Regions from separate parts of the Streptomyces sp. ITFR-6 genome, predicted to be linked through region 2. Evidence: riboswitches for the same ligand, from Rfam matches in the RefSeq annotation. Region 2 holds a riboswitch; the other holds the start of a gene.
What was found. A riboswitch is a leader RNA that binds a small molecule or an ion and turns the genes downstream of it on or off. The one in region 2 is predicted to bind cobalamin.

Region 1: another riboswitch for cobalamin. It lies ahead of metE (5-methyltetrahydropteroyltriglutamate--homocysteine S-methyltransferase); the one in region 2 lies ahead of RLT59_RS05375 (FecCD family ABC transporter permease).

Annotation. Positions count from the first base shown of each region.
Region 1 is NZ_CP134612.1:7,906,495-7,911,697, forward strand. It holds gene metE (5-methyltetrahydropteroyltriglutamate--homocysteine S-methyltransferase) at 1-1,333, opposite strand, end outside; cobalamin riboswitch at 1,496-1,712, opposite strand; gene RLT59_RS35735 (FUSC family protein) at 2,002-3,513, shown strand; gene RLT59_RS35740 (lactonase family protein) at 3,619-4,689, shown strand; gene RLT59_RS35745 (sirohydrochlorin chelatase) at 4,767-5,203, opposite strand, start outside.
Region 2 is NZ_CP134612.1:1,252,714-1,257,916, forward strand. It holds gene RLT59_RS05360 (hypothetical protein) at 1-410, shown strand, start outside; gene RLT59_RS05365 (ABC transporter substrate-binding protein) at 530-1,561, opposite strand; gene RLT59_RS05370 (ABC transporter ATP-binding protein) at 1,577-2,359, opposite strand; gene RLT59_RS05375 (FecCD family ABC transporter permease) at 2,359-3,468, opposite strand; cobalamin riboswitch at 3,570-3,716, opposite strand; partial or broken gene RLT59_RS05380 (alpha/beta hydrolase) at 3,907-5,203, shown strand, end outside.

The DNA.
Region 1 (5,203 bases), 6.7 Mb from region 2:
TGGTCGTCGGCAGCAGCGGCAGCCCGAGGTGGGCCCGCTGGGCGGCGGCGCGTTCGGTGTACGGCTGGGAGCGGCGGCCGTCGGCGTCCGTGACGGCCGCGGTCCTGGCCCGGACGGCGGGGTCGTGGGTGATCGGGGAGTCGGCGCGGGACGCGAGGTCGGCGCGGTTGGCGGCGATCTCGGCGGTGATCGCGCCGGTGCCCAGGGTCAGTCCCTTCGCGAGCGTGACGATCTCGGCGGTCTTCTGCTCCGCGAAGGCGAGCCAGCGCAGGATCCGCGGGTCGATGTCCCGCTCCGGCGCGGTGTCGAGCGGGACGTGCAGCAGGGAGCAGGACGCCGCCACGTCCACCCGGTCCGCGAGGCCGAGGAGGGTGGCGAGGGTGGCTAGGGACTTCTCGTAGTCGTTGATCCAGATGTTGCGGCCGTTGACGACACCCGCGACGAGGCGCTTGCCGGGAAGCCCGCCGGCGGCGGCGAGGTCTTCTAGGTTGGCTGCGGCGGCATCGGTGAAGTCCAGTGCCAGACCCTCTACCGGGGCCTTCGCCAGGACGGGGAGTGCCTCACCGAGCCGCCCGAAGTAGGAGGCGACGAGCAGCCTGGGCCGGTCGGTGAGGCCGCCGAGGTCGCGGTAGGCGCGGGCGGCGGCGTTCAGCTCGGCCGGGCTGCGGTCCTGGACCAGGGCGGGTTCGTCGATCTGCACCCACTCCGCGCCGGCGGCACGCAGATCTGCGAGGACCTCCGCGTACACCGGCAGCAGCCGGCCCAGCAGGGTGAGCGGCTCGAAGCCGGCGGCCACCCCGGGGGCGGGCTTGGCCAGCAGCAGGTAGCTGACCGGGCCGACGAGCACCGGCCGGGCGGTGTGCCCGAGCGCGACGGCCTCCCTGAGCTCGGTGACCTGCTTGGTGGAGTCGGCGGTGAAGACGGTGTCAGGACCGAGCTCGGGGACGAGGTAGTGGTAGTTGGTGTCGAACCACTTGGTCATCTCCAGCGGTGCCACGTCCTGGGTGCCGCGAGCCATCGCGAAGTACCCGTCGAGCGCGTCGGCGGCGACGGCCGCACGGTGCCGCTGGGGGACCGCGCCGACCATGACGCTGGTGTCCAGGACGTGGTCGTAGTACGAGAAATCGCCGGTCGGGACCTCATGGACGCCGACGTCCGCCAGCTGCTTCCAGTTGGACCGGCGCAGTTCTGCCGCCGTCTCCCGGAGGGCACCGGCGCTGACGCGGCCCTTCCAGTACCCCTCGACGGCCTTCTTCAGTTCCCGGTTCCGGCCCTGTCGGGGGTAGCCGTACACGGTGGCTCGTGCTGCCGCGGCTGCGGGCTTGGGTGTCACGGAAATCTCCTTCGCGAGATGACTCCTGAACATCCCGGAGACGGGACACGGACGCGAAGGGATGACGGACCGGACGGATATCGCACACGCCTCGGCGCGGATTCTCCGTCTGACACGCACGCCGACCCGCCCACGAGGTCACCGGGATATCCGCATCCGAGGGTTCGGGTGCGGGCAACGGGCAGGTCTTCGGACTCGTGGGCGCGTCTGCCGGAGCAGACTCCTACTGGCCGTCGCTTCCCGGATCCGAACGGATCCAGTGCGTATGACGGCGGTCGTTCCCACTTACCGCTGCGGGGCAGTCCCGGAATCACACCGGGTTCCCTCTTGCGACGCGCCTGCCTGGCGGACAGGGCGAACCAGCTGCACCGGTCAGCCTAGGGGGTGGACCGCCTCCGTGGCACCGCTGTTCACATTCCGGGATCCGGAAGGGGCGGACGGCGGTGCTCCCGGGCCTCCTGGTCCTCGCGCTGGTCCGTTGGCTCTGCCGTGGTCAGGCAGGATGCGGTATCGCTGGGCCATTGGTACATAGAGATGGGGTCGAGTTGAACCATTAGCTCCCCAGGTGTTGAGATAGTGGAGTCAATGGCGCTGCGGGTCCCTCTGGGATCTCTGTGGCGCCTTTCTCATGTCTGCGCTGGTGTCATGCGCGAAAGGGGCGAGGCGACTTGCTGAAGAGGGCGTTCGTCGCACACGATCCCGGACGGATCCGGCTGCGGTTCGCATCCCGGGCCGTGCTCGGCATCGGGCTCGCCGTCACGCTGTGCGGGGCGGCGGGGCACTCGCTGGTGGCGGCCATCACGGGGGGCCTGGCCGCGCTGCTCGCCCTCTTCACGGTGACCGACCCGACGGTGCGCGGACAGGCCACGACGACCGCGCTGCTCCCCGTCGTCGGCCTCCCGGTGCTCACGCTCGCCGCCGTGCTGCACGACGTGCCCGTCGCCCGCGACCTGGCTTTCCTCGCCGTCGTCGGCGCGGGGGTGTACGCGCGGCGGTGGGGGCCGCGCGGGCACTCGCTGGGCGTATTCGCCTTCATGGCCTACTTCTCCGCCCAGTTCCTGCACACCGTGCCCGGCCAGCTGCCCGAGTTGTACGCCGCGGTGCTGCTGTCGCTCCTCGCGTCGTCCTTGGTCCGGTTCGGGGCGTGGTGCTACGAGCGCCGGATCGCGGCGCCGGTGACGGTCGGCCTTCCCCCGGGAGCGGCGGGGCTGCGGCGGATCACGACGCGGCAGGCCGTACAGGCGACCCTGGGCGCGGGATTCGCGCTCGCGGTGGGGCAGCTGCTTTCCGACCAGCGCTGGTACTGGGCGGTCGGCGCCACCTGGTGGGTGTTCGTGGCCACGACCTCGCGCGGCGAGACGGTCGTGCGCGGGTTCAGACGGTTCCTGGGGACCTTGCTCGGCATCGGGCTGGGCTTCGCCGTGGCCGTGCCGCTGCACCACGAGCCGGTCGCGGCCGCCGCTGTCGTGGCGGTGGGCGTGTTCGGGATCTTCTACACCGCCGCCGTCTCCTACACCTGGATGATGCTGGCCGTCACCGTGATGGCGAGCATGCTGTACGGGCTGCTCGGCGTGCTCGACGCGGGACTTCTCGTACTCCGGGTCACCGAGACGGGGGCCGGTGCGCTCGGTGCCGTACTCGCGGTGCTGTTCGTGCTGCCGGTGACCACGCACTCGGTGACCGAGGCCTGGGTGGAGCGGGCGCTGCGGTGCGTGCACACCTGTACGGCGGAGGCCGCTGCCCGGCTCGCGGGAAGCGAGGACGCCGACCCGCCCCGGCACGTTGCCGAGCTGGAGGCGATCCTCGGCCGGGTACGGCTGTCGCTGGCGCCGCTGGTGCATCCGCTCAACCCGGTGAGGGCCCGCAAGGCGCGGGCGCGTCAGGTCCTCGCACTGCTCGACGACTGCGCGCGCGAGGTGCGCGGACTGGCCTCCGTCGCCGCCGATCCGGAGGCCTCGCACGACGCCCGGCTCGCCGCCGCCTGCTGGCGCGTCGAGAGCGCGGTGGAAGCGCTGACGGCTCCCGAGCGGCCGGCCCGTACCCCGCTCGCCGCGGGAAGTCCGGCGCACGCCGCGGAGACGGAACCCGCCCTCGCCCACCTGCACGGCCTGGAGCGGGCGCTGGTCGAACTGGCCGCGCCGCTGCACAGCCCGCCGAGGGCCCCGCTCGCCGCCGCCTGATACCCGCACCCTTTGGTCCAGACCACCTGCCGCACTGCTACCGTCGCCGCGGAAGATCGCGACGGTCCCCACTGTCGCGATCAGTCGGCGGAGAGAGGCAGTGCGGTGGACAGCAGCAACGGTGCCGGACGGGCATTCATCGGGTCCTTCACCTCGGCGGGCGGGCGGGGCATCACCGTCGCCGCCGTCGACCAGGAGACCGGGGCGCTCACCGTCCTCGGCGCGACGGATTCCGTGCCCAACCCCTCCTACCTGGTACTGGGCCGGGGCGGGGGCCCCGACGGTGCGGTCCTGTACGCGGTCAGCGAGACCGAGCCGGGAGCGGCCGCGGCGCTCGACGTCACCCAGGACACGCCCCGGCCGATCGGCGCCCTCCAGCCGGTGGACGGGGATGCCCCCACCCACCTCGCCCTCGCGGGCGGCCGGCTGCTGACCGCCAACTACGGCTCCGGCAGCGTCACCGTGCTGCCCGTGGGCGCGGACGGTTCACTGGGCGCCCCCGACAGCGTGCTCCAGCACGAGGGAAGCGGTCCGGACGCCACCCGGCAGGAGGGCCCGCATGCCCACCAGGTGCTCCCCGACCCCTCGGGGAACTGGGTGCTCAGCGTCGACCTCGGCACCGATTCGGTACGGATCCGCGCGCTCGACGCGGAGACCGGCGCGCCGCGCCCGCACGGCGAGACGGCGCTGCGGCCGGGTACCGGACCGCGCCATCTCGCCTTCCACCCCGACGGTGCGCACGCCTATGTGCTGAACGAGCTCGAACCCACGGTCACCGTGTGCCGGTGGGACGCCGCAGCCGGAGTCCTCGAAGCGGTCGACGAGACGTCCCTGCTGCCCGTGGAGGCCACCGGGGACGGCGCCGCGGCGAGCTACGCGTCCGAGGTCGTCGTCTCGCACGACGGCCGGTTCCTCTGGGCGGCCAACCGCGGACACGACAGCATCTCGGTGATCGCTCTCGACGCCACCGGAGAGAAGGCGTCCCTGGTCACCACGGTGGGCTGCGGTGGCCACTGGCCGCGCGACCTGGCGCTCGACCCCGCCGGGCGACGGCTGTACGCGGCCAATGAGCGGTCCGGGAACGTCGCCTGGTTCGCCGTGGACCCGGAGACCGGTATCCCGGTCCAGGAGGGCTCCCTGGAGGCTCCTGCGGCCTCCTGTGTGATCTTCGCCTGACAGGCGCGGGCGTGTGGTGGTGGTAGCCGGCTCACCACCACACGCCCGTCAGGAAGCGGAACGCACCCCGGAACTGATCAGAGGGCCTGTGCGCCCTGCGCCACCGGGGCGGCGATGCCGAGTGCCGTGGTGTACATCGACATCACCAGCTTGCCGATCGCCGGGTAGGCGCCGAGCGGCTCGGCCGCCGCGCAGCCCGCGTCCTTGACGGCGGAGTCCAGCAGCCCTTCGGCCACCTCGGGGCCCACCAGGTACGGCGCGACCGCCAGCTGGAGCGAGCCGGAGTCCTTCAGCTGCGCGGCGATCGACGAGACGGAACCCTCGACGTCGAGCGCGGCGGCCATCACGGGAACCGCCAGCCGCGCGGCCAGCAGCATGCCGGTGATCCCGGCCGCCTGCACGGCCTCCTCACCGCCCACCGTCGCCAGTACGATCCCGTCGGCGGCCGTGGCCACAGTGAACAGCCTCGCCCGGTCGGCGCGGGCGAGACCGGCCTCGGAGAGGCGCACGTGCA
Region 2 (5,203 bases):
GCATGGTCGTCTTCCAGATGGCGGCGCCCCGGGACGCGTTCGACCGTCTCTTCCCCGCCCTGTTCCCGTCCGGTGCGAAGGTCCACGCCCCCCTGCGCGGACCACTGGTGCTGACCCACTCCCGCTGGGACCGGGCCACCGGTTTCTGGCATCTGCACGCGGAGGGCCCAGCCGGCATCGGGCACTCGGGAGCCGGTACGGCACCGGTCCCCCAGTTCCACACCCGGCTGTTGCCGGTGCACGAGCCGTACGGCCTCTCGGCGCTGGATCACCGGCTGGTCAACGTGGATGCCAGCGGCCGCTTCCGCGGCTCCGCCCGCACCCGCCTGGCCCCGGCCGGAGCGCACTCCGACTTCGACCATCCCGAGTCGGCGCATCTGCTGCTGAGCGTGGCGGCACTGTCGCGATGACCTCACGGGCCGTTGCTCCATGCACACCCGGACGGACCGCCCCCGGCACCGCCGCCCCGGGTGGCGGGGGCGGCGGTGCCGGGGAGCGGACGCAGCCACAGCCGCAGGTCGGGCGCGGGTCAGCTGCGGGCCTTCCGCAGAGCTGCCGCGAGCGAGGTGATGGCTGCGGGATTGCGCGGGCTCTCGACGAGGTCCACGTAGTCGAGGACGACGATGCGGTCGTTCTTGATCGCCGACACATTGGCCAGCGGCGGATAGGACGCCAGGAACTTCTGCTTCTGCTCCGCGCCGGTGTCCCCGTAGTTGTTGATGACGATCACCTCGGGGTCCCGCTCGACGACGGTCTCCCATCCCACCGTCGTCCAGGTGTCCTTGAGGTCCTTCATGACGTGGTCGCCGCCGGCCCTGGTGATGATGTCGTGCGGTCCGGCGTAGGCACCCGAGGTCAGCGGCTTGTCCCGGCCGTCGTCGTAGAGGAACACCCTCGGCCGGTCGGCGCCCTTCAGAGCGGTCGCCTGCGCCTGGGCGACCTCCTTCCGGAACCGTGCGATCAGGGATTCGGCGCGCTTCTCGACGTCGAAGATCTTCCCCAGGTTCCGAAGGTCGGTGTAGAGCGCGTCGAGCGGCGGCATCACCCCTCGCGCCTTCCCCTGCCCGTTGCGGCACGACTCGCTCAGCAGGTAGGAGTCGACGCCCACCTTCTTCAGGGCTGCCGGGGTGAATCCGTCCCCCTCGTTGAAGCCGTAGTTCCAGCCGGCGAAGACCAGGTCGGCGCGTGCGTCGAGGACGAGTTCCTTGTTGATCGTCTCCTTGGACAGCCACGCGGTCTTCTCGTACCCGCCCTTCCAGGGGACGGACGTCAGGTCGCCCTTGTCGTCGGGCATCACATAGCCCGCCATGTGGTCTTCGAGTTCCAGGGCGAACATGATCTCGGTGATACCGACATCGTTGGTGACCACGCGCCGCGGGGCCTTGTCGTAGGTCTTCTTCTCACCGCAGTTCTCGACGGTCACGGGGTAGTGGCCCCCGGCCGCGGGTGCGCTCTTGTCGTCGTTCGCGTCCTGCGGGGTGATCTCGGCGCCGCAGCCGCTGAGGGCCAGCACGGCGGTGAGGGCGAGACCGATGGCGACGGGACGTATCGGGCTGGGCATGGTGGCAGGGCTTCCTTAGTAACGGGCGGCGGGGAGGAGGCGGTCGAAGATCAGCTGTACGGCGCCGGTCTCCGGGTGCGGTACCCGGTGCGCCCGGACGCCGAAGACCTCGGCCAGCAGCTCCGGGGTGAGTACGTCGTGCGGGGCGCCCGACGCGACGATCCGGCCGCGGTCGATGACATGGAGGACGTCGCAGTGGAGTGCGGCGAGATTGAGGTCGTGCAACGCCGTGAGCACGGTCAGTCCGCTGGCACGCACCAGGGCCAGTACCTCCAGCTGCTGGGCGATGTCCAGGTGGTTGGTGGGCTCGTCGAGCACCAGCGCGCGCGGCTGCTGCGCCATGGCGCGGGCGATCAGGACCCGTTGCTTCTCGCCTCCGGACAGGGTCAAAAAGCCCCGGTCGGCCAGGTGTCCGGCCCCGACCTCCGCCAGCGCGGCGTCACATGTGCGGCGGTCCTCCTCCGACACGCGCGCCGTCGGTCCCTGGTGCGGCATCCTTCCCATCGCGACGATCTCGGCGACGGTGAAGTCGAACTCGTGACTCGACTCCTGGGGAAGCGCGGCCAGCCGGCGGGCGGCCTCCCGCGGACTCAGGGCGTGCAGGTCCTCGCCGCCGATCCGGACGGTCCCGGCGGAGGGGTTCAGCGCCCGGTAGACGCAGCGCAACAGCGTTGACTTCCCGCTGCCGTTGGGCCCCACCAGTCCGACGAGCCGGGCGTCGCCCGCTCGCAGCGTGACGTCCTCCACCAGCCGCGCGCCGGCGATCTCGACCGTCAGCGCGTCGATATCGATCCGCATCACGCACCCCCGAAGGTGTAGGAGCGGCGGCGCATGAGGAGGATGAAGCACGGCACGCCGATCATCGCGGTCAGCACGCCGAGCGGCAGTTCCGCCGGGGCGAGCAGCACGCGCGAGAGGATGTCCACCCAGATCAGCAGGACGGCCCCCGCGAGCGGTGCGACGGCCAGCAGACGGCGGTGGTCCGCGCCGACCAGCATGCGCGCGGCGTGCGGGACCATCAGCCCGACGAAGCCGATCGCGCCGCTCACCGCGACCAGCGCCCCGGTGACCGCGGCGGAGACCAGGAACAGTTCCTTGCGCAGCCTGCCCGCATTCACTCCCAGGGCGGCGGCGGTCTCGTCACCCATCGCCAGGGCATTGAGCCGGCGCGCCGACCACCAGAGGTGGGCGAGGCCGCCGATCGTGGCGCCCGCGGCAATCGGCACGGAGGACCAGGTGGCGCCCCCGAGGCTGCCCAGCATCCACATCATCGCGGAGCGGGCGGCCTCGCCCCGCTCCGCGGCGAACACCATGAACGTCGTGATGGCCGAGAAGCCGTAGTACATGGCCGTGCCCGTCAGGACCAGGCGCAGCGGGGTCAGTCCGCGCGCGGTGCTGGCGACCGCGTATACGAGCATCATCGCGAGGAGCGCGGCGAGGAACGCCGCTGTGGACAGCGCCCAGACACCGAAGGCGCCGAAGACCCCGAAGATGAGGACGGCGTTCGCACCGACGGCCGCGCCGGAGGAGATGCCGAGCACGAACGGGTCGGCCAGGGCGTTGCGGACCATGGCCTGGACCGCGACGCCGATGGCGGACAGGCCGGCTCCGACGACCGCGGCCAGTACGGCTCGCGGAAAGCGCAGCTCCCACACGATGGTGTACCCGGCGACTTCACCGGGAGCGATCCGCTGTCCCGTCAGGCCTGCCCACAGATAGCGCGACACCTCTCCCCAGGAGATCCCCGAGGCCCCGATTCCGGCGCCGCAGACCAGGGAGAGCGGCAGCAGGGCACACAGCGTGATCACCAGCAGGGACAGGGGTACGCGCCGGGGAGGAGCGGGCCCGCCACCGGCGCGCGCCGCGCGCGAGGGCGGGGCGGGTATGCGTTCGAGGGGAGTGACCACGGTCGGATCGCTTTCACCTCAGGCCGTGCACCTGCACGATCGAAGGAGCGGCCCGGACGCGAAGCGCCCTGTGCAGCACCTCTCGCAGTCCACGGCGAATTGACAGGAGCCTTCACCGCCGCGGGTAATCGGGCTTGCGGAGCCATGGGGACGGCTCCGCCTACCGTTGCGGGTCAGCGCCGGAATTCGACCGGACTTCCCCCGCGGGGCGTGAGCAGCTTACGGGTACGGCACCGTGCTCTCCCTTTCGCCCCTGAGTCCCGAGCGCCCCGGAGCACCCCCCGAGCACCCCCGAGTGGCCCCTGAACAGCCCCTGACCCGCCCCGGAGAAGCCCCTGACGGGAGCACCGCACGGGCGCCGGAGCACCTAGCGTGACGGCGGATGCCCCGGCCGGGCCCGCACGCCTGACACAACCGCTCTCTTCGCAAGGAGGATCTATGCCGTTCAGGGGCAGATCCGCACTACGGCTCATCGCCGCACGGGGCACGGCCACGGCTGTGGCGGCTGCCACGGCCGCCGCCACCGGCCTCGCCGCCGCTCCCTCGGTCCACGCGTCGCCGCCCGCGACAGCTGCCCTTCGGTGGGCACCGTGTGACGTCCCGGCGGACCCGGGAGCCGAGTGCGCCGCGCTCTCCGTGCCGGTCGACTGGGACCACCCGGACGGGCCGAGACTCGATCTGGCCGTGGCCCGCCGCAAGGCCACAGAGCCCGGGGCGCGCGTCGGCTCCATGGTGTTCGGCCCCGGCGGGCCGGGCGACTCGGGTGTGGAGAGGGTGGTGGGCGGGATCAGCCGGTTCAGCCCCGAGGTCCGCCGCAGGTTCGACATCGTCAGCTTCGACCCGCGCGGCGTGGGCGGCAGCAACCCGGTGACCTGCTCCGGTGAACTGCTTGCCGAGCGGCCGTCGCCCGAGCTGGAGAGCCAGGCGGACTTCGACGCCACCCTGGCGTACAACAGACGGCTCCGCGCCGACTGCCGGGCCCGTACCGGCCCGGTGTTCGAGCACCTCGACACCGGGCAGACGGTCCGGGACCTGGACGCCCTGTGAGCCGCGCTCGGCGAGCGGAGACTGACCTTCCACGGCAGCTCGTACGGCACGCTGCTCGGCGCCCAGTACGCCGAGGCCTACCCGCGGCGCGTGCGCGCGATGGTGCTGGAGAGCGTGACGGACCACAGCGTCGCGGCCACCCGCGAATTCCTGCGCTCGGAGGCGGCCGCGGCGCAGGACTCGTTCCAGGAGTTCGTGAAGTGGTGCGAGGGTGCGGCGGACTGCGCCCTGCACGGCCGTGACGTCCGCGCCGTCTGGCAGGGCCTGCTGGCCCGCGCCGCGCGCGGCGAGCTGGCGGACCCGGCGAAACCGGGGACCTCGCTGTCGTCCTCGGATCTGGTCAACTCGTACGCGTTCCGGAGTTTCTACGAGGCCGACTACGCGGGCCTGGCCACGGGGATCGCGGGGATGGACGCGAGCGAGCCGCTGCCGGCGTCGCCCACCGGGACGGCGCCGCTGCCGCCGGCCACCCCCGGTCTTCTGCTCGGACTGGCGGCTGCCGGTGCGTGACTACCGGGAGTACGCCTCGCTCGTCGCCACGATGAACGCGACCGCGCCGGACCTGCCCCACCTGCTGCCGATCCACATGGTGGCGGCGTGTCTGGGCGCGCCGACCGCCAACCCGCAGCACCGCCTGGACGCACCCGGCGCTCCGCCCGTCCTGCTGTCCAACGCCCTGCACGACCCC